Regions from separate parts of the Consotaella aegiceratis genome, predicted to be linked through region 2. Evidence: predicted binding sites of a transcription regulator. Region 2 holds the regulator's gene; each other region holds the start of a gene.
The links. The regulator PhoB, encoded in region 2, activates phosphate uptake and scavenging genes when phosphate is short. The targets are predictions, from matches to a motif close to TGTCATNNANCTGTCAT.
Positions count from the first base shown of each region.

Region 1: a site for PhoB is predicted at 7,384-7,400, ahead of SMD10_RS20055 (esterase-like activity of phytase family protein). Genes of this name have one in related genera too.
Region 3: a site for PhoB is predicted at 6,478-6,494, ahead of SMD10_RS13930 (UDP-2,3-diacylglucosamine diphosphatase). Genes of this name have one in related genera too.

Region 1 is NZ_JAZHFT010000039.1:2,516-12,187, reverse strand. Features, by position in the region: gene SMD10_RS20090 (alpha-D-ribose 1-methylphosphonate 5-triphosphate diphosphatase) at 1-34, opposite strand, end outside; gene SMD10_RS20085 (DUF1045 domain-containing protein) at 31-816, opposite strand; gene SMD10_RS20080 (LysR substrate-binding domain-containing protein) at 798-1,697, opposite strand; gene katA (catalase KatA) at 1,798-3,300, shown strand; gene SMD10_RS20070 (RsmB/NOP family class I SAM-dependent RNA methyltransferase) at 3,472-4,773, shown strand; gene SMD10_RS20065 (TspO/MBR family protein) at 4,770-5,219, shown strand; gene SMD10_RS20060 (5'-methylthioadenosine/S-adenosylhomocysteine nucleosidase) at 5,248-5,910, shown strand; gene SMD10_RS20055 (esterase-like activity of phytase family protein) at 5,950-7,314, opposite strand; gene SMD10_RS20050 (YciE/YciF ferroxidase family protein) at 7,504-7,992, opposite strand; gene guaA (glutamine-hydrolyzing GMP synthase) at 8,149-9,672, shown strand, end outside.
Region 2 is NZ_JAZHFT010000013.1:70,699-80,370, forward strand. Features, by position in the region: gene pstC (phosphate ABC transporter permease subunit PstC) at 1-1,256, shown strand, start outside; gene pstA (phosphate ABC transporter permease PstA) at 1,253-2,572, shown strand; gene pstB (phosphate ABC transporter ATP-binding protein PstB) at 2,654-3,400, shown strand; gene phoU (phosphate signaling complex protein PhoU) at 3,417-4,157, shown strand; gene phoB (phosphate regulon transcriptional regulator PhoB) at 4,162-4,896, shown strand; gene SMD10_RS11360 (GNAT family N-acetyltransferase) at 4,958-5,449, shown strand; gene SMD10_RS11365 (GNAT family N-acetyltransferase) at 5,484-5,945, opposite strand; gene SMD10_RS11370 (GcrA family cell cycle regulator) at 5,995-6,534, opposite strand; gene SMD10_RS11375 (aspartate aminotransferase family protein) at 6,963-8,174, shown strand; gene argF (ornithine carbamoyltransferase) at 8,183-9,115, shown strand; partial or broken gene SMD10_RS11385 (Hsp33 family molecular chaperone) at 9,138-9,672, shown strand, end outside.
Region 3 is NZ_JAZHFT010000019.1:41,635-51,306, reverse strand. Features, by position in the region: gene SMD10_RS13950 (MlaD family protein) at 1-2,131, opposite strand, end outside; gene SMD10_RS13945 (ABC transporter ATP-binding protein) at 2,131-2,964, opposite strand; gene SMD10_RS13940 (ABC transporter permease) at 2,945-4,150, opposite strand; gene SMD10_RS13935 (glycosyltransferase family 4 protein) at 4,546-5,580, opposite strand; gene SMD10_RS13930 (UDP-2,3-diacylglucosamine diphosphatase) at 5,580-6,428, opposite strand; gene SMD10_RS13925 (NADP-dependent malic enzyme) at 6,686-8,986, shown strand; gene gltX (glutamate--tRNA ligase) at 9,066-9,672, opposite strand, start outside.

The DNA of each region.
Region 1 (9,672 bases), on a different contig from region 2:
CCCGCGCATTTTCCAGAATGAACTCGTTTGTCACGACAGGCTTTCCGCGGGTGGAGCGAAGGGATGGACCGAATGGACGACGAAGGGCGCACCCGGCTCCGGCTCGACGAAGAGTGCGAGCCGATCGACGGGCAGCGACACGCCGTCGAAGCGGGCGAAGCGATTTTTCAGCGTCGTTTCCATGACCTCTTGGTCCGCTTCGGCGATCGGTCCCGTCAGTGTCATATGGAAGCGAAACTCGTCCATGACATAAGGATAGCCCCACTTTTCCAGGTTCTGGCGCTGACGACGGCTCAGTCGCTCGGGCTGCCGGCGGGCAATCTCGTCGCGGCTTGCAGGCGCCCGGACGACATCGAACTCTCGCACCACGGCCTCTTCCAAGGCGTTCAGGGCCGTCGGCTGGGGGGCGGCGACGAACGCGAAGAACGCGCCGAGCCTGTCGATCGCCACCCGATCGATGCGGAAGGATTGTCGTGCGGCACAGAAGACGGCCATGTGCTGGGTCAAGTCTGCCAGCGTGCAGCCCTCCGCCAGCCGGAACGGCGCCTTGACGGTGGCGTGAAAGCCGTAGCGCGCGGGAGCGGCGACCCGCGGATCGAGATCCGGGTCCGGCTCGCGCGTCGGCCCGCCGGTGAAGGCGTCGCGCCCGAGCCAGACCGCGGCGGCCCGCGTCAGCTCGGCGTCGTCCGGCGGAGTGAAGTAGATGGCTGCGCGCATGGTCGGCTCGATCGGATAGTCTGGCAGGGAGATATTCAGTTCGGGGTGGTCGGCAATGATGCCGGGCAGGGTTTCCGCCGTCAGGCCGATCCGCCGCATTCCTGGATGATTTCGGCCAGCGCTTCGAAGTCCCGGTGGCGTACCGAGGATCGGCGGAACGCCAGGGCCAGCGTCCGCGTCGGCGTGGGCTTGGCAAGCGGCAGAACCGCAACGCCGCCGCTGCGGCCTTCCACGGTCACGGCGATCTGCGGAATGAGGGTCACCCCCAGGCCTTCCGCGACCATGCGCAGGATCGTCGTCAGGCTGGTGGCGCCGAAGCTCGCCAGCCGATCGGGATCGGCGATCTGACACACCTTCAGGGCCTGATCGCGCAGGCAATGGCCCTCTTCGAGCAGGATCAGCCGTTCGCAGGCGATGGCGCCGAGCTGGACAGGGAGAGGGAAGCGGCCCGCATCCGTTTCGGGGACGGCGAGATGAAAGGGGTCGTCGAACAGCGGGATGAGCTCGATGCCGGATTGTTCGTAGGGCAGTGCCAGCACCACGCAGTCGAGTTCACCGGCGTCGAGCGCATCGAGCAGCGAAGTGGTGACGCTTTCGCGGATCTCGACCTCGAGCTGCGGCCGGCGCTCGCGCAGGAGCGGCAATAGCGCCGGCAGGAGATAGGGCGCGACGGAGGCGATGAAGCCGATCTTCAGGCGCCCGCTCAACACCTCGCCATGGTGGCCGGACAGTCCCTCCAGGTCGCGGACCTCCGCCAGGATGTGGCGCACACGGGCCGCCACCACGCCGCCTTCGGGCGTCAGAATGAGGCCATTCGGCCGTCGTTCGACCAGCGGCCCGCCAAAAAATTCCTCCATCTGCGCGATCTGCGCCGACAGGGCAGGCTGGCTGATATTGAGGCGGCGAGCGGCCCGTCCGAAGTGCAGTTCCTGGGCGAGGGCGTCGAAATAGCGCATCTGTCGAATAGTGATCATTGCCATAAGATAACCTGATCGGGCTATCGAGAAAATACGATTGGAAATTATCAGCCTGATATGTTGGAACGGCTTGGAACGGTTTTAAAAAGCGAGGGAGGCCATCATGGCAGACCGCAAGACAATGACCACGTCGGCCGGCGCGCCGGTACCCGACAACCAGAATTCGTGGACTGCGGGGTCTCGCGGTCCGGTGCTCCTGCAGGACTACCAGCTGATCGAGAAGCTGGCGCACCAGAATCGCGAGCGGATCCCGGAGCGCGTGGTGCACGCCAAGGGCTGGGGCGCCTACGGTGTTCTCAAGATCACCGGCGACATCTCCAAGTTCACCAGGGCCAAGGCGCTGCAGCCGGGCGCCGAGACGCCGATGCTGGCCCGCTTCTCGACGGTGGCCGGCGAGCAGGGCGCGGCCGATGCCGAGCGCGACGTGCGCGGCTTCGCGCTGAAGTTCTACACCGAGGACGGCAACTGGGATCTCGTCGGCAACAACACGCCGGTGTTCTTCGTCCGAGACGCCTACAAGTTCCCGGACTTCATCCACACCCAGAAGCGCCACCCCAAGACCAACATGCGCTCGCCGACGGCGATGTGGGACTTCTGGTCGCTGTCGCCGGAAAGCCTGCATCAGGTGACGATCCTGATGTCGGACCGCGGCATCCCGACCGATCCGATGCACATGAACGGCTACGGCTCGCACACCTACTCGTTCTGGAACGACGCGGGCGAGCGCTATTGGGTGAAGTTCCACTTCAAGACCGAACAGGGCCACAAGCACTTCACCAACGAGGAGGCCGACAAAGTTATCGGCAAGACCCGTGAGAGCTATCAGGAGGCACTCTACGGCACGATCGACCGCGGCGAATTCCCGCGTTGGAAGGTCCAGGTCCAGATCATGCCGGAGCTGGATGCCGAAAAGACGCCCTACAATCCGTTCGACCTCACCAAGGTGTGGCCGCATGCGGACTACCCGCCGATCGACATCGGCTATTTCGAGCTGAACCGGAATCCCGAGAACTATTTCTCCGAGATCGAGAACGCGGCCTTCTCGCCGTCCAACATCGTGCCGGGCATTTCCTGGTCGCCGGACAAGATGCTGCAGGCCCGCATCTTCTCCTATGCCGACGCGCACCGCTATCGCCTCGGAACGCATTACGAGACGATCCCGGTCAACCGTCCGCGCGTCGAGGTCGCGCACTATCATCGCGACGGCGTGATGAACACGTTCGGCGGCATCATGACCGGCAATCCGGATGCCTATTACGAGCCGAATTCGATGAACGGCCCGGCCGAGGATCCTTCCGCCAAGGAGCCGGCGCTGCGCATCAGCGGCGACGCCGACCGCTACAACCACCGCGAGGGCAACGACGACTACGGCCAGGTCACGGCGCTCTTCAACCTGTTCGATGCCGGAGAAAAGCAGCGCCTCTTCGCCAACATCGCGGCCGCGATGAGCGGCATTCCCGAAGAGATCGCCGATCGGCAGATCGCCCATTTCGACCGGGTGCATCCGGATTATGGCGCGGGCGTGCGCAAGGCGCGCGCGGAACTGACCGGCCGCGAGCCGGCCATTTCGGTGACGCCGAACACGCCGCAGGAAGCGGCGGAATAGACCATCGGACCGAGAAAATCGGCGGGAATTGGCAGGCGCGGGAGACCGCGCCTGTTTTCGTTGTGTCCCATCCTGGCGGCCGGGCGCGGCGCCGTGCCGTTTTCGGGTCTGTTTTCTTGCCGCCGGACGTGCCACAGAGGGCGCTGCCGACCAGTGCATGGGATGGGACGAATGAGACTTGGCGGACGCATGGCCGCGGCGATCGAGGTGATCGAAGATATCGAGGCGCGCCGCCGCCCGGCGGCGGACGCGTTGAAGGATTGGGGCCTCGGCCATCGCTTCGCAGGCTCCGGCGACCGCGCCGCCATCGGCAACATCGTCTACGACGTGCTCAGGAAACGACGCTCGCTGGCCTGGCGGATGGACGACGAAGCGCCGCGTGCGCTGGTCTTCGCCGCCATGCTCACCGTCTTCGATCAGACACCTGAAAGCCTGGCTGCGGCGCTCGACGGCGATCGTTTCGCGCCGGAGATGCCGAGCGAGGCAGAATTCCAGCGGTTGGCGGCCCGGGACCCCCATGAAGCGCCGCCGTCGATCCGCGCCGACCTGCCGGACTGGGTGGTGCCGCTGTTCGAGCAGGGGCTCGGCGCCGACTGGGTCGACGAGGCGTCGTGCCTCGCGGAACGGCCGCCGCTCGACATGCGGGTGAATACCCTGAAGGCGGAGCGCGGCAAGGTGCTGAAGGCGTTGGATCGCTTTGGTGCCGCCGAGACCGGCTTCGCGCCGTCCGGGCTTCGCATCGCACCGATTACCGGCGACCGGCGACACCCGCACGTGCAGGCCGAGGCGGCCTTTCAGAAAGGCTGGTTCGAGGTTCAGGACGAGGGCTCGCAGCTCGTCACGCTCCTCTCGGGCGCGAACCCGGGTTCGCAGGTGCTCGACTATTGTGCCGGTGCGGGTGGCAAGACGCTGGCGCTCGCGGCGATGTTGGAAAACACCGGGCAGATCCATGCCTATGACGTCGACCGCCAACGCTTGGCGCCGATCTATGATCGCCTCGGTCGCGCCGGCGCACGCGACGTCCAAATTCACGATCCGCGCGCCGACCTGTCGGACCTGACCGGGCGCATGGACCTCGTTCTTCTCGACGCGCCCTGCACAGGAACCGGGACATGGCGTCGCCGGCCGGACGCCAAATGGCGCTTGAGCGATACGGCGCTCGACAAGCGGCTCGCCGAGCAGGATGCGGTATTGGATGCGGCCTCTGCCTTCACCAAGCCCGGAGGCCGGCTCGTCTACATCACCTGCTCGTTGCTGCGCCCGGAGAATGCCGGCCGCATCGAGGCCTTCCTGGAGCGCCATCCGGAGTTCGCGCTGCTGGATGCCACGCGGTCGTGGTCGGAGGCGTTGCCGGACAAGCCCGCTACCTATCGCGCCGACACGATCGGGGAGGGCGCCGTCCTTTCGTTGACCCCGCGCCTGACCGGTACGGACGGGTTCTTCTTTGCCGCTTTGGAACGGAGATCGACATGAACCGCTGGTGGTCGCTCATTGGCTTCCTCGCTCTGACGCTGGGCGGCGGCTGGCTGATCGGCTCGATGACGGAAACCGCCGGCTGGTACCAGGCCCTTGCAAAGCCGTCCTTCACGCCGCCCGACTGGCTGTTTCCCGTGGCCTGGACGGCGCTCTATATCCTGATCGGCATTGCCGGATGGCGCGTGCGCGAAAAGCGGCTGGCCGATCTGCTGTCGCTCTGGTGGATCCAGCTGGCGCTCAACTTCGCATGGACGCCGGTCTTCTTCGTCGTCCACATGATCGCCCCGGCGCTCGTCATCATCTGCCTGCTGTTGGGTGCTGCTGTGGCCTTCGTCGTCATGGCATGGCGCCATGATCGGCTGGCGGCACTCTGCTTCGTTCCCTATGCTCTGTGGGTCGCCTATGCCGCCGTTCTCAATGCGGCCATCTGGTGGTTGAACTGACGTCACTGGACGCGGAAGAGGGTGCTTCATGTCTCTGGCGGAAAAAGCTGAAATCGCCGTCGACGCCATTGCCGGGCGGCGTGTCCTCTTCGTCATGGCCGCCCATGCCGAATACGGCTCCCGGCTGAAGCGGCGAATTCGACCGGTGATGACCGGCGTCGGCCCGATCGAGGCGGCACTGGGGACCGGTCTGGCGCTCCAGGCCCTCGTCGATGCCGGTCGCCGGCCCGATCTCGTGGTCTCGCTCGGCTCGGCCGGCTCGCGCGCGCTGGAACAGGGCGAGGTCTATCAGGTCGTGTCGGTCTCCTGGCGCGATATCGACGCTTCGCCCCTGGGCTTTACCAAGGGTGTGACGCCGTTCGTCGATCATCCCGTGGATACGCCGCTGCCGACGCCGATCGCGCAGGTCGCCAGCGCTCGACTGTCCACGGGCTCCAACATCGTCTCCGGTCCCGCCTACGACGCCATCGACGCGGAGATGGTGGACATGGAGACCTTCGCGGTCCTGCGGGCCTGCCAGCGGTTCAGCCTGCCGCTTGTCGGTCTGCGCGGCATCTCGGACGGCGCGGCCGAACTCCATCACTACGACGACTGGGCGAGCCTGCTGTCGCATATCGACGAACGGCTCGCCGACGCCATCGATCAGCTCGAAGACGCGCTGCCCGCATTTTTCGAAACGCAGCAATCCTGAGAAGGAGCGCGGGCATCGACCCGCGCTCCTTTTGGGTCGTTATTCCGCCTTCAGGAAGTCGCCAACCTCGAGCAGCACGAACTCGTCGTCGTCCGCCTTGTTTAGCGCACGGCCGGCCGAGAACGGAAAGTTGTTGTCATTGCCGACGATGATGTGGGTGTCGTCCGCCTTGTCGACGTTCTCGATGGTGACGAAGGGCATGTCGTAGCCGCCCTCGACGCCGCCCTGGCGCGCCACGCCTTGCGGATCGCGGATATCGAGAAGATCGATATAGCCGATCTTGCGGACCGCCTGGCCGGCGTTCTCGTCGGTCAGCTCGATCTTGGTGATCCGCTTCAGCTTGGCCGGCGTCGCGAAGCAGTCCGAGGCCGGCTCGCCCGTACAGGCTTGGTCGGCCCGGCCGGCGCCGTTGTCGCGCTCGATGATCAGACCGTGGCTGTCGTCGATCATGTTGAAATCGCCGATCGCCACGCCGCCCTCGGCCAGCGGATAGAGCCAGGATCGGCCCGTCCAGTCGCCTTTCGTTGTGTCGAACTCGACGATGCGGAGCGCGGTGCGCCCGTCCTCGACGGTTTCCGCCTTGCCGTCCGTGTAGAGGGGGCCTTCCAGGAGGCCGTAGAGGCGCGATCCGTCCGGCGCGATCGCCATGCCTTCGTAACCGCCCGAGCGCTTCAGATTGAAGGCGGGCATCGCTTCCGTCGGATTGCCGGGCAGCCGGATGGTCGGATTGTCCGGCGAGAGAACGTCGATGTTGCCGACCTTGGTCGGATGCACCTCCTGCAGATGGCCTTGCGAGTCGAACTTCAGGATGTAAGGGCCGAACTCCTCGCCGACCCAGAAGCCGTCGGCCACCGGCTGGATCGATTCCACGTCGAAATCGGCGCCGGTGAGATAGCGCGTGTCCGAGCCCTCCATGGTGATCGGGAAGGGCGCCACCTTGTCGGGGTCCGACAGGAAGATCGTCTCCTGGCGATCGACCGTGCCGGCGTCCCAGTCGAAGGCGAGATGATGCAGCATCAGCATCGAATCGCTGGAATTGATCTGCGAACCGAAGCCGTTGTCCGACAGGCTCCAGAACGTGCCGTCGTCCATCGCCTTGATGCCGGAAAAGCCCTGAAGGCTCTGGCCCTCGATCGGAAGGCCGTAGCCGGTGGCGCGGACGCCGTCCTTGCCCTTCATGGCGCCGAGTTCGGCCGTGCGCTTGCGATCGGGTGTGGTGAATTTGCCGGCCTGCCGGAGATGGGCCGGAGCGTCTTCGGGGACGGCGACGGCCGAATCGGCCGGCAGGATGGCCTGGGCCGCCAGCACGGCCTCGAACCGGTGTCCTTCGGAGGATTGAGCCAGGACCGGCGGCGCGAGGTGGAGCACGGTCAGGGCCGTGGCGGCGGCGAGAAGCGGTTTCATGCGCGGTTTCTCCTGATGATGGGACGCAAGGAGAAAATCCGCTTTGGGTAACGCGCGATTGACGCCGCGATGACGGCTCGGTGACGATGATGGACGCTTGAACAGAAAAGGGTCGGCATCGCTGCCGGCCCCGGGATTCCCTATTGCATCGATTGGCGGCTGCAACAGCAGCGCCCATCGGTTGGGCCGTCAGGCGGCTTTCTTGTTGACCTTGGATTCGGCGATCTTCGTCAACTTGTCGTCGGCCGCATATTCTTCCTTCAGGGTCTCGCCGAGAAGGTTGATGGCCTCCTTGTGGCCGAGCGTCTCGGCCCACGACACCAGCGTGCCGTAGCGCGTGATCTCGTAGTGCTCGACGGCCTGGGCCGCGGCGATCAGGGCGGCATCGAGGGTCTCGGTGTCCTCGATTTCGTCCATCAGCTCCTCGGCTTCCGAGACGATGCCCTCGATGGCCGGGCATTTCTCGGCTTTCGGCTTTTCGCCAAGCGCCTTGAACACGGATTCCAGACGATCGACGTGTCCTTTGGTCTCTTCGAGATGACTTTCGAAGGCTTTCTTCACGTCGGCCGACGCGACTTTCTTCACCATCTTCGGCAGAGCCTTGGTGATGGTCTTCTCGGCGTAGTAGATATCCTGCAGGGTATGCAGAAAAAGGTCGTCCAGCGTCTTTACGGGCATGGTCAACTCTCCTGAAAAACAATCGGCCTTGCTGGCCGTCGCCTGTCAACGGACCTTCTTCGACCACGTTCCCCGCTGCCGCAGGCTGAATCCATAGCTGTGACTGAAGCATCGCGCCATCTTGCCTTCCGCCCGTCTCTTGCTTAAGGCCTCGTCATGACAGCCCATCCAGAAACCGTCCTGATCATCGACTTCGGCAGCCAGGTCACGCAGCTGATCGCCCGGCGCGTCCGCGAAGCCGGCGTCTACTCCGAAATCGTCCCCTTCCAATCGGCCGAGGAAGGTTTTGCCCGGCTGAAACCGAAGGCGGTGATTCTCTCTGGATCGCCCGCGTCGGTCACGGACGCCGACGCGCCGGGCGCGCCGCAATCGATCTTCGAATCCGGCTTGCCGGTGCTTGGGATCTGCTACGGCCAGCAGACCATGTGCGCCCAGCTCGGGGGCCATATCGAGGGCGGTCTCCATCGCGAGTTCGGCCGTGCCTTCGTGGAAGTCGAAAAGGCCTCGCCGCTGTTCGATGGAATCTGGGCCGAGGGCACGCGTCATCAGGTCTGGATGAGCCACGGCGACCGGGTCACCCGTCTACCCGAAGGGTTTGAGGTGATCGCCGTCTCGCCGGGGGCGCCGTTCGCCGCCATCGCCGATGAGCGGCGCCGCTTCTATGGCGTGCAGTTCCACCCCGAAGTGGTGCATACGCCGGACGGCGCGCGACTGATCTCCAATTTCGTCCACCGCATCGCCGGATGTGCCGGCGATTGGACGATGGCGGCCTTCCGCGAGCAGGCGATCGCCGACATCCGCGCCAAGGTGGGATCGGACAGGGTCATCTGCGGTCTGTCCGGCGGCGTCGACTCGGCGGTCGCGGCGGTGCTGATCCACGAGGCGATCGGCGACCAGCTCACCTGCATTTTCGTCGACCATGGCCTGCTCAGGATGAACGAGGCCGAGGAGGTCGTCGATCTCTTCCGCCGCGCCTACAATATTCCGCTGGTTCACGTGAAGGCGGCCGACACCTTCCTGGGTGCGCTGGAAGGCGAATCCGATCCCGAGGTCAAGCGCAAGACGATCGGGCGCCTGTTCGTCGAGACGTTCGAGGCGGAAGCGAAGAAGCTCGGCGGCGCCGATTTCCTGGCTCAGGGCACCCTCTATCCGGACGTGATCGAAAGCGTCTCCTTCACCGGCGGCCCGTCGGTTACGATCAAGAGCCACCACAATGTCGGCGGCCTGCCCGAGCGCATGAACATGAAGCTGGTGGAGCCGCTGCGCGAACTCTTCAAGGACGAAGTGCGGGCACTCGGCCGCGAACTCGGCCTCCCGGAAGCATTCGTCGGCCGCCATCCTTTCCCCGGACCCGGTCTCGCGATCCGCTGCCCGGGCGGGGTGACCCGCGAAAAGCTCGACATCCTGCGCCAGGCCGACGCGATCTATCTCGACGAGATCCGCAAGGCCGGCCTCTACGACGCCATCTGGCAGGCCTTCGCCGTTCTCCTGCCGGTGCAAACAGTAGGAGTGATGGGCGACGGGCGCACTTACGAATATGTCTGTGCGCTGAGAGCCGTGACCTCAGTCGACGGCATGACGGCCGACTTTTACCCCTACGACATGGAATTCCTGGGCAGCGCGGCAACCCGCATCATCAACGAGGTGCGCGGCATCAACCGCGTCGTCTACGACGTCACC
Region 2 (9,672 bases):
CCGAACAGGACCTTGCCGAAAGCGGCCTGACCGCGGAACTCGCCCACGAGATGGTCTCGGCCATCGGAAAGGGTCTGCGGCTGCTGCCGTCCGACGAGCGCGACCAGGTTTCCGAAACCACCACGATCGAGGAACTGGTGCCGCTTCTGCAGCGGCGCGGCATGCCCGTCGCCTCCTCCTCGAAAAGCTTCATGATCCCGCTGGCGCTGCGCCAGAACCATCTGGAGGACGTAAGCCGCTGGCTGATGACCGCCGTGGTGATCGTGCTGGCGTTGCTCGGCGCCATCTGGGGCTATCGGCGGCTGGCGGTGCGGCTGAGGGCCCGCAACGGCGTCGAGGCGGTGGTGCGCACCGGCCTGATCGTCTGCTCGTCGATCGCCATTCTCACCACGGTCGGCATCGTCCTGTCGATGATCTTCGAGACCTTCGATTTCTTCTCACGCGTGCCGCCGCAGGACTTCTTCTTCGGAACGGTGTGGGATCCGGGCTTCGCGGGGGCCGGTTCGGGCGGCGTCGCCGGCCGGTTCGGCTTCATCCCGCTGTTCGCCGGCACGCTCTACATCAGCGCCGTCGCCATGGCGCTCGCGGTGCCGGTGGGGCTCTTCGCCGCCATCTTCATGGCCGAATACGCCGACGGCCGGACCCGATCGATCGTCAAGCCGCTGCTCGAGGTGCTGGCCGGCATCCCGACCATCGTCTACGGCTTCTTCGCCCTGATCACGGTCGGCCCTTTCCTGCGTGATCTTTCGGCCGAATTGGCCGGGCTCGTCACCGGCAACTACGCCAGTTTCATCCAGGCCCAGAGCGTGTTCACGGCCGGCCTGGTGATGGGCATCATGCTGATCCCCTTCGTCTCGTCGCTGTCCGATGATGTCATTACCGCCGTGCCCCAAAGCCTGCGCGACGGATCGCTGGGGCTGGGCGCGACGGAGTCTGAGACGATCAAGCGGGTGATCCTGCCCGCCGCGCTTCCGGGCATCGTTTCGGCGCTGCTGCTCACCGCCTCGCGCGCCATCGGTGAAACCATGATCGTGGTGCTGGCCGCCGGCGTTGCAGCCAACCTGACGGCCGATCCGTTCCGCGCGATGACGACGGTGACGGTCAAGATCGTCAATCAGTTGACGGGCGACCTGGAGTTCACCTCGCCGCAGACGCTGGTGGCGTTCGCGCTGGGCATGACGCTCTTCGTCATCACGCTCTGCCTCAACATCTTCGCCCTCTACATCGTGCGCAAATATCGGGAGCAGTACGAATGACGGACGCGACCGCCAACGGCTATCGCGCGGCCAGCGCTGCCCCGGCCCGGCGAGATATCGGCATCAAACGGCGCTATGCCGCCGAGCGGCGCTTCCGCTTCTATGGGATGGCGGCCATCGCGATCGGCATCCTCGCCCTGATCGCACTGCTTTGGAGCGTTTTCTCCAAGGGCTACACAGCCTTCTGGCAGACGGAGATCCATGTCCCGATCACCTTTTCGGAACAGGTGATCGATCCCAAGGGCACTGGCGGCAAGGACCAGATGGCCCTGCGCATGGCGGACTATCCGAAGCTCGCCCGCGAAGGCCTCGTCGCTGCTCTCGGCATCGATCCCGAAGACCGCAGCGCGGTGACGGAAGCCAGCAAGCTGATTTCGACCGGGGTGCGCGTCGATCTGCGCGAGATGGTCATGGCCGATCTCACGCTGATCGGCAAGACGCGGGAGGTCTGGCTCTATGCCAGTTCCGAGCTCGACAGCGCCCTGAAAGGCCAATACGACCTCTCGGTCGACGAAAGCCGGCGGCCGATCAGCGACCGACAGCTTCAGTGGGTCGAAAAGCTGAAGGACGAAAGTCGGCTCGAGCAGCGCTTCAACTGGGGCCTGTTCACCTTCGGAGCATCCAGCCGCGCCGAGACGGCGGGCGTCGGCGTCGCCATCGTCGGCTCGTTCTACATGATGCTGATCGTGCTGGTGCTGGCGCTGCCGATCGGCGTCGCGGCCTCGATCTACCTGGAGGAGTTCGCGCCGAAGAACCGATGGACCGATCTGATCGAGGTTAACATCAACAATCTGGCGGCCGTGCCGTCGATCGTCTTCGGCCTGCTCGGCCTGGCGGTGTTCATCAACTGGTTCGGCCTGCCGCGTTCGGCGGCCATCGTCGGCGGCCTGGTGCTCACCTTGATGACGCTGCCGACGGTGATCATCGCCACGCGCGCGGCGTTGAAGGCCGTCCCGCCCTCGCTGCGCGACGCCGCGCTCGGGGTCGGCGCCTCGAAGATGCAGATGGTCTTTCACCACGTCCTGCCGCTCGCCCTGCCGGGCATCCTGACGGGCACGATCATCGGCCTCGCCCAGGCGCTGGGTGAAACGGCGCCGCTGCTTCTGATCGGCATGGTCGCCTTCGTCGCCGACTATCCGGACACGCCGCTGGATGCTTCGACGGCCCTGCCGGTGCAGATCTACATGTGGGCCAACGAAGCCGAGCGCGCCTTCGTCGAGCGGACGTCGGGCGCCATCATCATCCTGCTTCTCTTCCTCGCCGCCATGAATTTGACGGCCATCTTTCTGCGCCGCCGCTTCGAGCGGCGTTGGTAGCAGCAACGGACCCTTGCCATGGAACAGACAGTGCCGACGCAATTTCAGGAGCCGGTCACCAGGGCCAACTGGCCGGTGAAGATGGACGCCAAGGACGTGTGCGTCTTCTACGGAGAAAAGCAGGCGCTCTACAATGTCGATCTGGAGATCCCCGAAAACCAGGTGACGGCCCTCATCGGGCCGTCCGGTTGCGGCAAGTCGACCTATCTGCGCTGCCTCAACCGCATGAACGACACGATCGACATCGCCAGGGTGACGGGCACCATCACGCTCGACGGCGAGGACATCTACGCGCCCGACCTCGACGTGGTGGAACTGCGCGCGCGTGTCGGCATGGTCTTCCAGAAGCCGAACCCGTTCCCCAAATCGATTTTCGACAATGTCGCCTATGGACCGCGCCTGCACGGACTCGCCCGGTCGAAGGGGGAGCTCGAAGAGATCGTCGCCACAAGCTTGCGGCGCGCCGGCCTGTTCGAGGAGGTCAAGGATCGCCTCAACGAACCGGGCACAGGCCTGTCGGGCGGCCAGCAGCAGCGTCTGTGCATCGCCCGCGCCATCGCCGTCTCGCCCGAGGTGATCCTGATGGACGAGCCGTGCTCGGCGCTCGATCCGATCGCCACCGCCAAGGTCGAGGAACTGATCGACGAGCTGAAGGAGAACTTCACCATCGTCATCGTCACCCACTCGATGCAGCAGGCGGCGCGTGTGTCCCAACGAACCGCCATGTTCCATCTCGGCAATCTGGTCGAGGTCGGCCCGACCGAGAAGATGTTCCAGAACCCGGACGACAAGCGCACCCAGGATTACATCACCGGCCGCTTCGGTTGAGCCGGCAGGAGGCACCATGGAAGAACATACCGTCAGATCGTACGACGAAGAGCTGCGCTATATCGTTCGCCGGATTTGCGAGATGGGCGGCCAGGCCGAGCGGCTGGTCGAGCGCTCGGTGACGGCGATGACGCGCAACGACCTGCCGATGGCGGAATCTGTCGTCGTCGAGGACGCGCTGCTCGACGCCGCCCAGCGCGAGCTCGACGAGCGCGCGATCCTCACCATCGCCAAGCGCCAGCCCATGGCGCAGGATCTGCGCGAGATCGTCGGCGCCATCCGCATCTCCAACGACCTGGAGCGCATCGGCGATCTCGGCAAGAACATCGCCAAGCGGGTGATCGCCGTGCACGACCATCCGCAGCCGCTGCAGCTGGTGCGCGGCATCGAGCACCTGTCCGAGCTGACGCTGGAGCAGCTCAAGGAGGTTCTGGACGCCTACGCCACGCGCGACTATCACCGCGCCGAGATGATCCGCGACAAGGACGAGGCGATCGACGCCATGTATACGTCGATCTTCCGCGAACTCCTCACCTACATGATGGAGGATCCGCGCAACATCTCGGCCTGCACGCATCTGCTCTTCAGCGCCAAGAACATCGAGCGGATCGGCGATCACGCGACCAACATCGCCGAGACGATCTACTACATCCGCACCGGCGCCCAGATGCCGATGGAACGCCCCAAGGGGGACCGCACGGCCTCCATGGTGGTTCCGCCGGAGGAGGGGGCAGCGACGACGGACGTCGAGGGTTAGCCGCATGAACGCACGTATTGTGGTGGTCGAGGACGAGGAGGCTCTGGGCCTCATCCTTCGATACAACCTGGAGGCCGAGGGTTATTCGGTCGACACGATCATGCGCGGCGACGAAGCCGACCTGCGCCTCAAGGAAGACGTTCCCGACCTTCTCATCCTCGATTGGATGCTGCCCGGCCTGTCGGGCGTCGAGTTGTGCCGGCGCCTTCGGACCCGGGCGGAAACCGAGCGCCTGCCGATCATCATGCTGACGGCGCGCGGCGAGGAATCGGAACGCGTCCGGGGCCTGTCGGTGGGGGCCGACGACTATGTCGTCAAACCGTTCTCGACGCCGGAGCTGTTGGCGCGGGTTCGCGGCATGCTGCGGCGCGTCAAGCCGGAGAAGATCGCCAGCCAGCTCGCCGCGGGTGACATCGATCTCGATCGCGAGACGCGCCGGGTTCGCCGGGCGGGGCGCGAGATCAAGCTCGGGCCGACCGAGTTCAAACTCCTGGAATTCCTGATGCAGGCGCCCGGCCGCGTGTTCTCCCGCGAGCAGCTTCTCGACGGGGTCTGGGGCCGCGACATCTATGTCGACGAGCGCACCGTCGACGTCCATGTCGGACGGTTGCGCAAGGCGATCAACCGCGGTCGCCAGCGCGATCCGATCCGCACCGTGCGCGGCGCCGGCTATGCCCTGGACGAGCACTTCGCGGCCAAGATGCCGGCCCGTGTCGACGGGGCCGCCGCGAGCAATTGAGGCTCGGGCACTTCCGCGGCGTTGACGACGGGCAGCGGCGCCGGCAAGTGTCTTTCGATGAATGGCTCGATCCCGACCCTATAGACTGGACGATGGTTCGGCATTGGTCGATCTCTGGCGGCAGACATGGATTGCCACCTATGAAGGGCAACTCGGCCGGCCCGCCACCGACAAGATGCTTGCGCAGCTTCGCGACCAGGGCTGTTCGGCGATGATCTCAGGCAACGACGAAACGGCGCTGTGTGCCGTGTGCGACGGCATGATCGTCGGCAGTGCGATTTTCGCCGAGCGGGGAGGGACGGCCTATCTATGGGGCATGTACGTCCATCCCGCATTTCAGCGTCAGGGGATCGGCGAAAGCCTGCTCGCGGCCGTGTCTGCGGCATGCTCCGGCCGGAGACTGGAAGTCCAGGTGCTGAAGACGAGCCTTGCGGCCCTTCTTTTTTATCGAAAAGCTGGATTTTCCGATCTGGGTGAAGTCGAGGCCGACATCATGCTGTCGGTGAAGGCGCAGGTGGTCGTCATGGGGCGGCGTCTCGACTCGGAAGTCTGAGCCGCCGCCTGGGCGTCCGGCCGCCGTTCCGACCTCAGGCCGAAAGCCGCTTGCTCATGTAGACGGTGGTGCCGCCGCGAAACGGCTCTTCGCGGTCGATCCCATAGCCAAGGCGTTCATAGAAGGCGACGTTCTCGGCGAAGGCCTTGTTAGTGTAGAGCTTGATCAGCCGGTACTGGAGTTCGGCCGCCACCGTCTCTGCGCGCGCCATCAAAAGTCGGCCCAGGCCCTGTTTCTGATGCTCGGGCGACACGGCGACATTCTCGATGAGCAGGGCATCGGGGTGGAGAACCAGCTCGACGAGGCCCAGAAGCACACTCTCCCGCTCGGCGAGATCGATGCGATGGGCGGCGACCGCCATCTCATAGTCGGCGGTCATCGGCAAGGGCTCGCGGCCGATCACCGGGACCCACTTGGCATAGGCGCGGCGGGTCAGCTCGCGGACCGCTGCGGCATCACCCAACCGGGCGGTGCGCCACGCGACGGCGTTGCTCATCGCAGCACCGCAGGGCTACGAGGATTTCGACGGGAGGAAAGACGACGGCTCAGCGAACGCGCCGCCGTTCGGAGGGCGGCTGAAAGGCGAGCTTGGCGTGGTAGGTGCAATAGGGCGAGCCGTCGCCCGCATGGTTGCCGCAAAAGCGGAAATCTTCAGAAAGCGGGTCGCCCAGCGGCCATTTGCAGGTCCGCTCGGTCAGCTGCACGAGGGTCAGGTTGCGCGAGATCGGCACGACTTCGCCGTTGCGGGGCTCCTCGACGGTTTCGGCCACCAGGTCCGTCATGGGCTCGGCCTTGAGCGCCGTCGCGCCGACCGAGCGCGGAACCGCCGCCGGACGCTGCTGCGCGATGCGCACGGTCGCTTCCACGCGCCGGGTATCCTCGACGATGGGCTCCACCACCTTGCCGGAATTGGCGGCCTGGCTGACCGCCGGCGCCTTGGCCCGACCCTCGAGCTTCAGCCGATGGACCTTGCCGATGACGGCATTGCGGCTGACGCCGCCAAGCTGAGCGGCGATCTGACTGGCACTCAGCCCCTCGCTCCAAAGCTGTTTGAGAAGCTCGACCCGCTCGTCAGTCCAACTCATCCAGAAAGCTCCTAAATTGGCTCGCTGGTGCGGCGTTCGGAATCCATTATCGTCCCGAGATCGAGATCCCAGGGGACATGGTACTATATGTACTCGATAACTAAAGTCTGCCGCACCAAATCTTGTGTTAATCTAAATTTAGCCCATCGGCTGACTCGCTGACAAGAGTCGGGCGGCCCTGACGAATCGGTTTATCGGTTTTTCCCCAGCTTGTCGGCTCGGTGGCACGGCTCCGACATGGCGATCGGACGGCCGATCGCGACGAGACATGATCGCGCAGCGGCGGGACTTTCATTGACAATTTGCCACGGGGCCGTGGTATACGCATCTTTCTTTAGATGCATGTACGGTGGTGTCGTCGAAGCCTGCCTTAGCGGCAGGCTTCCGTGTTTCGGAGACGGCCCGCATTTCTTGAAGAAGCTAAGCCCATGGCCCCGACGTCCGCAGAGCATTCGCCGCTTTATTCCACCTACGCCCGGGTGAATCTGCGCTTCGAGCGAGGCGAGGGCGTCTGGATCTACACCGACGACGGTCGCCGTTTCATGGATCTGTCGGGCGGCATCGCGGTGAACGCGCTCGGCCATGCCCATCCGCATCTGGTCGAGGTGCTGAAGAGCCAGGCGGAAAAGCTTTGGCACACCTCGAATCTGTTCGAGATCCCGGGGCAGCGGCGGCTGGCCGAGCGGCTGGTCGAGGCGACCTTCGCCGACCGGGTGTTCTTCACCAATTCCGGCGCCGAGGCGCTGGAGGCCTCGATCAAGACGGCGCGGCGCTATCATTACGTCGAGGGCCGTCCCGAACGCTATCGCCTGATCACCTTCGAAGGCGCCTTCCACGGCCGGACGCTGGCGACGATCGCCGCCGGCGGTCAGGCCAAATACCTGGAAGGCTTCGGCCCCAAGGTCGACGGCTTCGATCAGGTGCCGTTCGGCGACATTGCGGCGGTCGAGGCGGCGGTCACCGAGGCGACGGCCGGTATCCTGATCGAGCCGATCCAGGGCGAGGGGGGCATCCGTGCCGCATCGCCGGAGTTCATGCGGGCACTGCGCGACCTGTGCGATCGTCACGGTCTGCTCATGGTGCTCGACGAGGTGCAGACCGGCATGGGCCGCACCGGCCGGCTGTTCGCGCACGAGGCGTCCGGCGTTACCCCGGACATCATGGCGGTGGCCAAGGGCATCGGAGCGGGCTTCCCGCTCGGCGCCTGTCTGGCCACGGAAGATGCGGCGCGGGGCATGACGCCCGGCACCCACGGAACCACCTATGGCGGCAATCCGCTGGCCATGGCGGTGGGCAACGGCGTGCTCGATGTCGTTCTCGCCGACGGCTTCCTGGAGCATGTCCGGGACGTCTCGCTGCTCTTCAAGCAGTCGCTGGCCTCGCTCAAGGACCGGTATCCCGAAATCATCGAGGATGTCCGGGGCGAGGGGCTGCTGCTCGGCATCAAGCCCAAGCTCGGCAATGCGGCTTTTGCGGCCGCGCTGCGCGACCAGGGCGTCCTGACGGCGCTGGCCGGCGAGAATGTCGTGCGCCTGCTGCCGCCGCTGATCATCAAGGCGGACGAGGTCCGCGAGGCGACGGGCCGGATCGAGGCCGCCGCCGCCTCCCTTTCATCAGAGACAGAGCGGCAAGTTGGATGAGTGAGCCCATGTCCAAGTCCCAACAGCCCCGGCATTTCCTCGATATCGCCGAGACCAGCCAGACCGAGCTCCGCTCTATCCTGAACGATGCCGCCAGGCGCAAGGCGCTCGGCCGCGACGGGCCGAAGCCGCTCGACGGCAAGGTGCTCGCCATGGTGTTCGACAAGCCGTCGACGCGCACGCGCGTCTCCTTCGATGTCGGCATGCGCCAGCTCGGCGGCGAGACGCTGTTTTTGTCCGGTGCTGAGATGCAGCTCGGCCGCTCCGAGACGATCGCCGACACGGCGCGCGTGCTGTCGCGCTATGTCGACGTCATCATGATCCGCACGACCCGGCATCAGCGCCTGCTGGAAATGGCCGAATACGCGACGATCCCGGTGATCAACGGGCTGACCGACGACACGCATCCGTGCCAGATCATGGCCGATCTGCTCACTCTGGAGGAAAAGCGCGGGCCGGTGGCCGGCAAGACGATCGCCTGGTCGGGCGACGGCAACAACGTCCTGAACTCGTTCATCGAGGCCTCGGCCGCCTTCGACTTCAAGCTGAAGATCGCGACGCCCGAGGGGTCCGGCCCCGACATGCGCTATGTCGAGAGCGCGCGGGCCAGGGGCGCCAAGATCGTGCTCACCGACGATCCGGTAGAGGCGGTCACGGATGCCGATTGCGTCGTCACCGACACCTGGGTGTCGATGGGGCGCGAGGCGCAGGCCCGTGGCCACAACGTCTTCATGCCCTATCAGGTCAACGAGTGGCTGATGGGCCATGCCAAGCCGGATGCGCTTTTCATGCATTGCCTGCCGGCGCATCGCGGCGAGGAGGTGACCGACGCCGTGATCGACGGTCCCCAATCGGTTGTCTTCGACGAGGCGGAAAACCGCCTGCATGCGCAGAAGTCGGTGATGGCCTGGTGTTTCGGCAAGGTGCTTGCCGATGATTGACGCGAACGGCTGACGTGATCCTATGACGGACGTGAACCTCAGGCTCGGTGATTTCGGCCATGCCGGCGACGACGCGGTCGTGCCCTTTCAGGTGGAGGCGCTCGATGCGCGCGGCCGCGCCGTGCAACTCGGCACCATGCTCGACCGGATCCTGGCGCGCCACGACGACTATCCCGAGCCGGTGTCGCGCCTGCTCGCCGAGATGATTGTGCTGACGGTGCTGCTCGGCACCTCGCTGAAATTCGAGGGCAAGTTCATCGCCCAGGCGCAGAGCGACGGACCGGTCGATCTTCTGGTGGTCGACTTCTCCACACCGTCGGACGTGCGCGCCTATGCCCGTTTCGACGCCGAGAAGGTGGCCGAGGCCGGCACGCTGGGTACGGCTGCCGAGCTTCTGGGCGACGGCGTGCTGGCGCTCACCGTCGATCAGGGCGCTCATATGCAGCGCTATCAGGGTGTCGTTCCGCTGCACGGCGAGTCGCTCGAAGAGGTGGCGGAGACCTAGTTCCGCCAGTCCGAGCAGATCCCGACCACGGTGCGCCTGGCCGTCGCCAAGA
Region 3 (9,672 bases), on a different contig from region 2:
TGACCGAACGGGTGACGTCGCGGACCAGACCCTGGACCTCGCGCAGCCCGGTTCCGGTGAAGGTCTGCAGGTTGCCGGCGATCGGCGTGATCTGCGACTTGAGCGACAACGCCGTCTCGCGGATGGCGGTCAGTGTGGAACGAACGTCGTTGCTCAGGCCCTCGCCCTGCTTGCCGAGCAGATTGTCGAGCGAGGCCAGCAGTCCGTCGACGCGGTCCGACGCGGCATTCAGCTTGGCGCTCATCTCCTGGACGTTGGTGATGACCTCGTTGATGTCGTCGCGCCGCGCGTTGATGCTGTCGGCCACCTGAGCGATGGAGTCCGCTGCGTCGGCCACGTTGGTTGTCGCCGACGAGACGTTGTCGACCGCCTTGTTGATGGTGTTCGGGTCGATCGCGGCCAGGATGTCGTCGACACGCAACCGGGTCCCGTTGAACCCGGTGAGCGCCGTATCGAGCGTGCGCACCGTGATGTTGACGCCGTCGATGATCGACTGGATCTCCCCCGATTTCTCGTTGAGCGATGCGGCGAGACCGGCAACGTCGTCGACGGTCGCCGACACCTGGTTGCTGTCGATCGAGGAAACGATCCGGTTGGCCGATTCCAGCGTGTCGTTCAACCGCGTGCTGGCTTCCGTCACGTTGTCGGCGATGGGCTGCAGCCGGGCGATGAAATTGTCGATCTGCTCGCGGTTGCCTGCCAGCATTGCCGACAGCTCTTGGATGCTGCGCGTCGCGCTGGTCACGTTGGTGATCGCCGCATCGATATCGTCGCGCCGCGCACCCACGGCCGAAGCGACATCGGAGACGTTCGAGGCCGCGCTCGATATGTTTTCGATCGTCGAGGTGATCCGCGTCGGATCGACGGCCGCCAGCACCTCGTTGGCCGAGCCGAGCGCGGCGTCGGCCTTTTCGGCTACGCTGCTGACCTGGCTGGCGATGGGGCTCAACCGATCGATGAAGCCGTCGATCGCTTCTCGCTTGTCGGCGATCGTCGCCGTCACCTGATCGATATTGCGCGTCGCATTCGCCACGCTGGAGATCGCCGCATCGATATCGTCGCGGCGCCCGCCGACGGCCGTGGCGACATCCGAGATACCCTGGGCTGCGTTGGAGATGCTGTCGATCGTCGCAGTGACCCGCTCCGGATCGACGGCCGCCAGGATCTCGTTGGTCGAGCCGAGCGTCGTGTCGGCCTTGGTGGCGACCTGACTGACGGTGTCGGATAGCGGTCCGAGATTGGTCAGGAAGCGGTCGACGCTGTCGAGATTAGCCTCGATGGTCTCGCCGACCGAGTTGAGGCTGTCGGCGACCCGGGAGGCGCTTTCGACCACACTTGCGATGTTCTGCGACTGCTCGCGCAGCGTATGGGCGGTGGCGGCAACGTCCGCGACGGTGCTGCTGACGGCCTGCGGGTCCACCGCTTCGAGGATGCCCTGCGCGGTGTCGATGGCGCCGGGCAGCTGCTTGGCGACTGTATTGGCGGAATCGGCCAGATCGCCGACGCTGGCGAGGAAGGTGTCGATGTCGTCGGAGTTGGCGGCCAAGCTCGCCGTGAAGCGGCGGACGTTTTCGGACGTGTCGGCGATGTTCGCCGCGGTTTCGTGCACGGCGGGGCCGACGTCGTCGACCATGCTCTCGAACTGCGACAGAATGTTGTCGGCGCGTTCGGCGATATCGCGGGCGGTGGCGAGGATGTCGGTCACGTCCGACGGATTCGCCTTGATGACGGGCAAGGCGCCCTGCGACTGCGCTTCGGTGATGATGTTGGTCTCGCTGACGTCGCCGCCCTTCAGTTCGATGAAGGCGATGCCGGTCAGTCCTTGGAAGCCGATATTGGCCTGGGTCGACCGCGTGATCGGGGTCGTTGCGTCCACCATGGTCGTCGCGATGACGACGCGTGGATCGTTTCGATCGATGCGCAACTCGCGCACCTCGCCGACCCTCAAGCCGTTGAACAGCACCTGGCTGCCCTGGCTGAGGCCGGTCACCGATCCCTCGATGCGGACCAGAAGGGGCACCTGTCGGCCGCTCTCCGAGTAGGTCGCCGACCAATAGACGAAGCCGAACCCGAGAGCGAGAACCACAAGAGTGAAGATGCCCACCAGAACGTAGTTGGCTCTTGTTTCCATCACAGGCTCTCCCCGGCTGGTTCCGCCTCTGCCCCCGGCGCCACGATGGCGCGTGCGCGCTTGCCGTGGAAATACGACCGGACCCAAGGATCGTCGCTGTCGAGCATCGTCTCGAGCGACCCTTCCACGAGCACCTTCTTGCGACCGAGCACCGCGATCCTGTCGCATGCCTGATAGAGGCTGTCGAGATCGTGTGTCACCATATAGACGGTGAGGCCCAGCGTATCGCGCAACGTCCGGATCAGGTCGTCGAACTCCGCCGCACCGATCGGGTCGAGCCCCGAGGTCGGCTCGTCCAGGAAGACGATGTCGGGATCGAGCGCCAGGGCACGGGCCAGCGCGGCGCGCTTGATCATGCCGCCCGACAGCTCGAAAGGGTATTTGTCTGCAGCGTCCGGCTGCAGGCCCACAAGTTCGATCTTCAGCTTGGCGAGATCGCGCATCAGCGACGACGAGAGGTCCAGATATTCGCGCATCGGCACCTGGATGTTCTCCAACACGGTCAGCGAGGAGAACAGGGCACCGTGCTGGAACAGGACGCCCCAGCGCTGCTCGACCGCCAGCCGATCCTCGTCGCTGGCGCGGTCGTAGTCGACCCCGAAGACCTCGATGGTCCCGCCCTGCTTGCGGTTCAAGCCCAGAATGGTGCGAAGGAGCACCGACTTGCCGGTGCCCGAGGCGCCCACGAAGCCGAGGATCTCGCCCCGCCGGACATCGAGCGACAAGGCGTCCAGCACCGTCTTGCCGTCAAAGGCAACGGTGACGTCCCTGGCGCGGATCACCACTTCGGGCTCCGCCCGGGATCCGTTTGGTTCAGTACCCGATCGCTGCATAGAAAATCGCAAAAATGCCATCCACCAGGATGACGAGGAAAATCGCCTTGACCACCGATGCGGTCACGTGAAGCCCCAGACTCTCGGCGCTGCCGCCGACCTTGAGACCTTCGCCGGAGGCCACGAGGCCGATGATGATTGCCATGAACGGCGCCTTGATCAGTCCGGCGAAAACCGTCGAAATGTCGATCGCGTCGCGCAGTCGCTGGATGAAGGCGTCCGGCGGAATTCCGGAATAGGCCCAGGTCACGCCGATCGCCCCGAGCAGGCTCGCCAGATCGGACAGGATGGTGAGCAGCGGCAGAGCCAGCGTCAAGGCCACCAGCCGCGGAAAAACCAGGACGCCGATCGGGTTCAGTCCGATCACCTGAAGCGCGTCGACCTCCTCGCGCATCTTCATCGATCCGATCTCGGCGGTGATGGCACTGCCGGAGCGGCCGGCGATCATGATCGCCGTCAGCAGGACGCCGATCTCGCGCAGAACCAGGATGCCGACCAGATCCACCACGAAGATCTCGGCACCGAAATAGCGCAGCTGGAAGGCACCCTGCTGGGCGATGATCCCGCCGATGAGAAAGCTCATCAGCGCGATGATCGGCACCGCCTTCACCCCCATCCGGTCGACTTGATTGACGATGGCGGCGGGCCGCAGCTTGGCCTTGCCGGTCATGCGACGGCCGGCTCCGTGAAGCGACGCGCCGACGATGTGCAGCCACGTCAGAACCTCGCGGCCCATCACGAACATCGCTTCGCCGATCGTCGCCAGCCCATCCGTCAGGCTGAAGCGCCGGGATGGCGCCGGTTGCGGCTCCTCCCGCTTCAGGGCATGGGCGACCGCTTCAAACAGCGCGGCATGCGGGCCGACGCCGGCCATTTCGACGGTCCGCCCCTTGGCCGAGAGCGATCGCGACAGGCGCTCGACCAGATAGGCGCCCGCCGTGTCGATGCGGCCCGTCTCCGAGCAGTCCAGAACCAGCGTGTTGCCGAGCTCCGCCTGTTCGGTCTCGGCCACCGTCTTCTCGACGGATCCCACGGTCCGGGCCAGCCAGTCGCCAGCCAGGCGAAGCACGATCCGGTCGCCCTCCCGATCGGCCGTCAGGCTTGGAGGCGTCACCTGCTGAAACAGGGGGTGCAAACGCTCGCCGGCGTCCTCGACGGACGAATCAGTCGTCTCGGCCGCGCTCAAGCCGCTCTGCTCCGGAAGGCGGAACGAGACCGGCAGATCCGGATGTCGCAATCGTCAGCGACCGCCGACGCCCACGTGGAACCCGGACCTTCGTCGCAGCAAAGGAACGGATACGAACGCGCTGTCGGGCATTTCGGCATTCGGACTCAACCTCGTTGTCGATGGCGGGCCCCACGGCCCCATCCTCGATCGCCAGCACCGCCTTAGCACAGAGCGCCGGCAGTTCGCTGCGGAACTTAATAGCCCGTTAACGGTCTGTCATGGCACGCGCCGTACCATGACACAAAGCGAGCGGTTTTTTGGAGGAAGCGTCGTGCGTCGGCAACACCGCAAAGGCGCAGCCTGCTCGGAGCCGGGAGATCCCGAGCCAGCATCGACGGGTAAAAACCGCCGGATCAGCTTGCCAGCGGCAGCATCTCAGCATCGATGCCTGGCAGTCGCTGCGCCACCGTAGACAGGAAGACGTCGGCGCAAGCCTCCCAACGGAAGGCGCGCGAACGCTCCAGAGCAGCGGCGCGATCCAGCGTCAGGGCTTGCAGGCAGGCGGTTCTGAGATCGCCCGATATATGGCCGGCGCCGGTCGCCGCGATCACGTCGAGCGGCCCCGGTTCGGGATAGGCGGCAACCGGCACGCCGCAGGCCAGGGCTTCGATCAGGACGATGCCGAAGGTGTCGGTCTTCGACGGGAATACGAACACGTCCGCGGTGCTGTAGTACTGCGCCAGCCTCTCGCCGGTCTGGGAGCCCGCGAAATGCACGTCGGGATAGCGTCGAACCAGATCCTTGAAGGAGGGCCCATCGCCGACGACCAGCTTCGAGCCCGGCAGATCGAGGTCGAGAAAGGCCTCGATGTTCTTCTCCGGCGCCAGCCGCGACACCGTCAGGAAGATCGGCCGCTTCAGTCCGAGATCCAGGCTTTGGCGCGGACGAAACAGCGATTCGTCGATCCCGCGCGGCCAGGTCACCAGTCTGCCGAAACCCTTGGCCGCCAGCGACTGCCGGACGGTATCACTGGGCACGAGGCAGGCGGCCGCGGGCCGATGAAACCACCGCAGGAAGGAATAGGTCACCGGCTCGGGAATCGGCGCCCGCCGCCGCAGATATTCGGGAAAGCGCGTATGAAAGCTCGTCGTGAAGGCCCGCCCTGCCCTGAGCGTCGCCCGGCGTGCCGCAAGGCCGATCGGCCCCTCGGTGGCGATATGGACGACATGAGGATCGAAGGCCGCGATTCGCTGCGACAGAACCGCCGAGCGGGCGAGTGCCAAACGGATCTGCGGATAGCTCGGACACGGGATCGTGCGAAAATCCTGCGGCGAGACCACCAGCACCTCGATGTCACGTTTCTGCAGTTCGGCAACGAGGTTCGACAGCGTGCGCACCACGCCGTTGATCTGCGGAAACCACGCATCGGTGGCGATCAGAATTCGCATCACGCCGCTTCTCCGATAGCGACGGGCCTTGGCTCCGGTTCGCGGCTGCGCGCCGCGGCCTTGTCCTGCGGCGCGGTGAGCGGACCGCGCAGTTCCGTCCAGCGGATCAGCTCGAATGCGCCGTCGTGGCGCTCGGCAACCGCCGTGCAGCTTTCGACCCAGTCGCCGGTGTTGACGTACTCGATGCCGGCGCGTTCGCCGATCACCGCGTGATGGATATGGCCGCAGATCACGCCATCGCAATTCTGGCGTCGCGCCTCTTCCGCCAAAGCGTCTTCGAAGGCGCCGATGAAGCTGACCGCATTTTTCACCTTGAGCTTGGCCCAGGCAGAAAACGACCAGTAGGGAAAACCGAGCTTGCGCCGGACCGTGTTGAAGACGACGTTGATGGCGATCGCCGCGTCGTAGGCCCAATCGCCCAGATAGGCGAGCAGGCGCGCATTGCGCACCACGACGTCGAACTCGTCGCCGTGCATGATCAGAAAGCGGCGGCCGTCGGCGGTCTCGTGGACATGGCTCGCCTTGACCTCGATGCCGCCGAAATGCTCGCCGAGAAACTCGCGCAGGAATTCGTCGTGATTGCCGGGGATATAGATGATCCGGCTGCCCTTGCGCGCCTTTCGCAAAATCTTCTGGACCACATCGTTGTGCAGCTGCGGGAAATGCCAGTTGCGCTTCAGGCGCCAGCCGTCGACGATGTCGCCGACCAGATAGATCGTCTCGGCGTCGTGGCGTCGAAGGAAATCCACAAGCAATTCGGCTTGCGCCGCCTTCGAGCCGAGATGGACGTCGGAAATGAAGAGCGCCCGGAAATGTCTCGCCCCGCTCGGTTGGTGCGTCGTGGACATCGGTCTGCCACCTATGCTTCTTGGTCGCGGCTCCCCATGCCCGATTCACGTATCAGTCGTATGACGCAGCCTTCCGCACACGGATTTCGAAGTTTTGCGACGCAAGCCGATTCAATATCGTCGCACTCCTCCGATTGAGGTTTCACCAGCGCCCGCGGTTGGGCTAAAAGAATAAGGGAGACTCCGCCTGGAGTCGGGCTCGGTGTGCCTTGCGGAGGACAGCAATTGGCACCGCGCGAGCGGGAGAGGGAAATTCCATGTCTACGACCGACAAAAGCAGCCCGTCGAAAGGCGGCGATCTGAACCAGCAGGCGCTTTTCTACCATCGCTATCCCGGTCCCGGAAAGCTGGCCATCCGGGCCACCAAGCCGCTCGGAAACCAGCGCGATCTCGCCCTCGCCTATTCGCCGGGTGTCGCCGCCCCCTGTCTGGCGATTGCCGACGATCCGTCGCTGGCCGCCGATTACACCAGCCGCTCCAACCTCGTCGCCGTCATCTCCAACGGCAGCGCCGTGCTCGGCCTCGGCAATATCGGTCCTCTCGCCGGCAAGCCGGTGATGGAGGGCAAGGCGGTTCTGTTCAAGAAGTTCGCCGACATCGACGTTTTCGACATAGAGATCGACGCGCCGGACATCGATCGCATGGTCGAGGTCATCTCGGCGCTGGAGCCGACCTTCGGCGGCATCAACCTCGAGGACATCAAGGCGCCCGAATGCTTCGAGGTCGAGAAGCGGCTGGTCGAACGCATGGGCATCCCGATCTTCCACGACGACCAGCACGGCACTGCGATCATCGTGGCGGCCGCCATCCGCAATGCACTCATGCTCGCCGAAAAGAAGCTGGAAGAGGTCAAGATCGTCGCCTCGGGCGCCGGCGCCTCCGCGATCGCCTGCCTCAACCTTCTGGTCGCGCTCGGCGCTCGCAAGGAAAATATCCTCGTCTGCGATTCCAAGGGCGTCGTCTACGAAGGCCGCCCCGGCGAGATGCACTATTCCAAGGCCTTCTATGCCCGCCCGACCGAGGCGCGCACGCTGAGCGACGCGATGGAGGGCGCCGACATCTTCCTCGGCCTTTCGAAGGCCGGCGCGCTGAAGCCCGATATGGTCGCCAAGATGGCGGATCGGCCGTTGATCATGGCCCTCGCCAACCCCACGCCGGAGATCATGCCGGACGAGGCGCGCGCCGTGCGCGAGGACGCCATGATCTGCACCGGCCGCTCGGACTTCCCGAACCAGGTCAACAACGTGCTGTGCTTCCCCTTCATGTTCCGCGGCGCGCTGGATTGCGGCGCCACGGCCATCAACGAGGAGATGAAGAAGGCCGCCGTCGACGCGATCGCGGCGCTGGCGCGCGAGGAGGTTTCGGAGGCGGCGGCCCAGGCCTATGGCTCCGAGACGCCGATTTTCGGCCCGACTTATCTCATTCCGACGCCGTTCGACCCCCGGCTGATCCTGAAGATCGCCCCCGCCGTCGCCAAGGCGGCCGCGGACTCGGGCGTCGCCACCCGGCCGATCACCGATTTCGAGGCCTACACCGAAAAGCTCAACCGCTTCATCTTCCGGTCGCAGCTGATGATGAAGCCGGTCTTCCAGATCGCGCGCAATTCCGGCAAGCGGATCGTCTTCTCCGACGGCGAGGACGAGCGCGTTCTGCGGGCAACACAGACGATCCTCGAAGAATCGATCGGCCAGCCGATCCTGATCGGGCGTCCCAGCGTCATTGCCGCACGCATCGAGCGCTATGGTCTCAGAATCCGTCCGAAGGACGATTTCGAGATCATCAACCCCGAGGACGACCCGCGCTATCGCGAATATGTCGACCACTACTTCGCCAAGGTCGGCCGCAAGGGAGTGCATCCCGACACGGCTCGAACCCTGGTGCGCACCAACACCACGGTGATCGGTGCCATCGCCGTCTCGCGCGGCGAGGCCGATGCGCTGCTGTGCGGCCTCGAAGGCCAGTTCTCCGGCCATGTCCGCGACATCATCCAGGTCCTCGGCGCGGCCGACGGGACCCGGAAATTTGCCGCCATGAGCGCGTTGATCGCACAGCAGGGCACGAAGTTTTTCCTCGATACCTACGTCCAGCGCGATCCGAGCGCCGAAGATCTCGCCGAGATGACGGTCCACGCCGCAACGGCCATTCGGCGTTTCGGCATCGAGCCGAAGGTGGCGTTGATCTCGCATTCCAACTTCGGCAGCGACGACACCTGCCAGACGCGCAAGCTGAGCGATGCGCTCGCATTGATCCGCGCGCAGGCCCCGGACCTCGAGATCGACGGCGAGATGCATGGCGATGCCGCACTGTCGGAGCCGCTGCGCCGCCGCCTGATGCCCGACACCACGTTGACCGGCGAGGCCAACCTGCTGGTCTTCCCGAATCTCGATGCGGCGAACATCACGCTCACGGTAGTGCAGGCCATGACCGACGCCCTGCATGTCGGCCCCGTGCTCTTGGGCCCGGCCAAGCCGGCTCACATCCTGGCGCCATCCGTCACGGGCCGCGGCATCGTCAACATGGCGGCGATCGCGGTGGCAGAAGCCGTCGAGCGCAAGTAACGGCACGAGGCTAAGGCCTGTTTAGGCAGCAGGCCTTAGCCTCGGGCTTTCCCGTCCAGCGTTTCGGCGGCCAGACGGGCTATGGGTGACGGGCGAGCGCCCGCTGCCGTCCGATCAGTGGCAGCAGATCCTTGAGCTCTGGCCCGTGGTCGAGGCCGGTCAAGGCCATGCGCAGCGGCATGAACAGTGCCTTGCCCTTGCGCCCGGTCGCCGCTTTGACGCGGCCTGTCCACTCGCTCCAGACACCGGCGTCCCAGGGGTCCTCGGGCAGCAAGGCGAAGGCCTCCTGCAGGAAGGCGGTGTCGTCGGCGTCGAAATCCGGTCGCTGCGCGAGTTCGCCAAAAACGATGCCGCGCCAGGACGCGGCGTCGGCGACCTTGGCGCAGTTCGCGCGCACGGCCAGCCAGAACGCTTCGGCCTCACCGTCCGGCACGTCGATCGCCCGCAGCCGTTCGGCCACGGCAGCGTAGTCGAGCGCATGCACGATGTCGCTATTGAGCCGATCGAGTTCGGCCGGATCGAATTTCGAGGCCCCGCCGGAAATCGCCTCGAAGTCCACACGCCGCGCCAGGGCTTCGAGATCCGGCAAGGCCTCGATCGCCCCGGAGAGTCCGACCTGGACGGCGAGCGAGGCCACCGCCATCGGCTCGTAGCCCTGCTCGCGCAGCGTTCCGAGCGACAGCGCG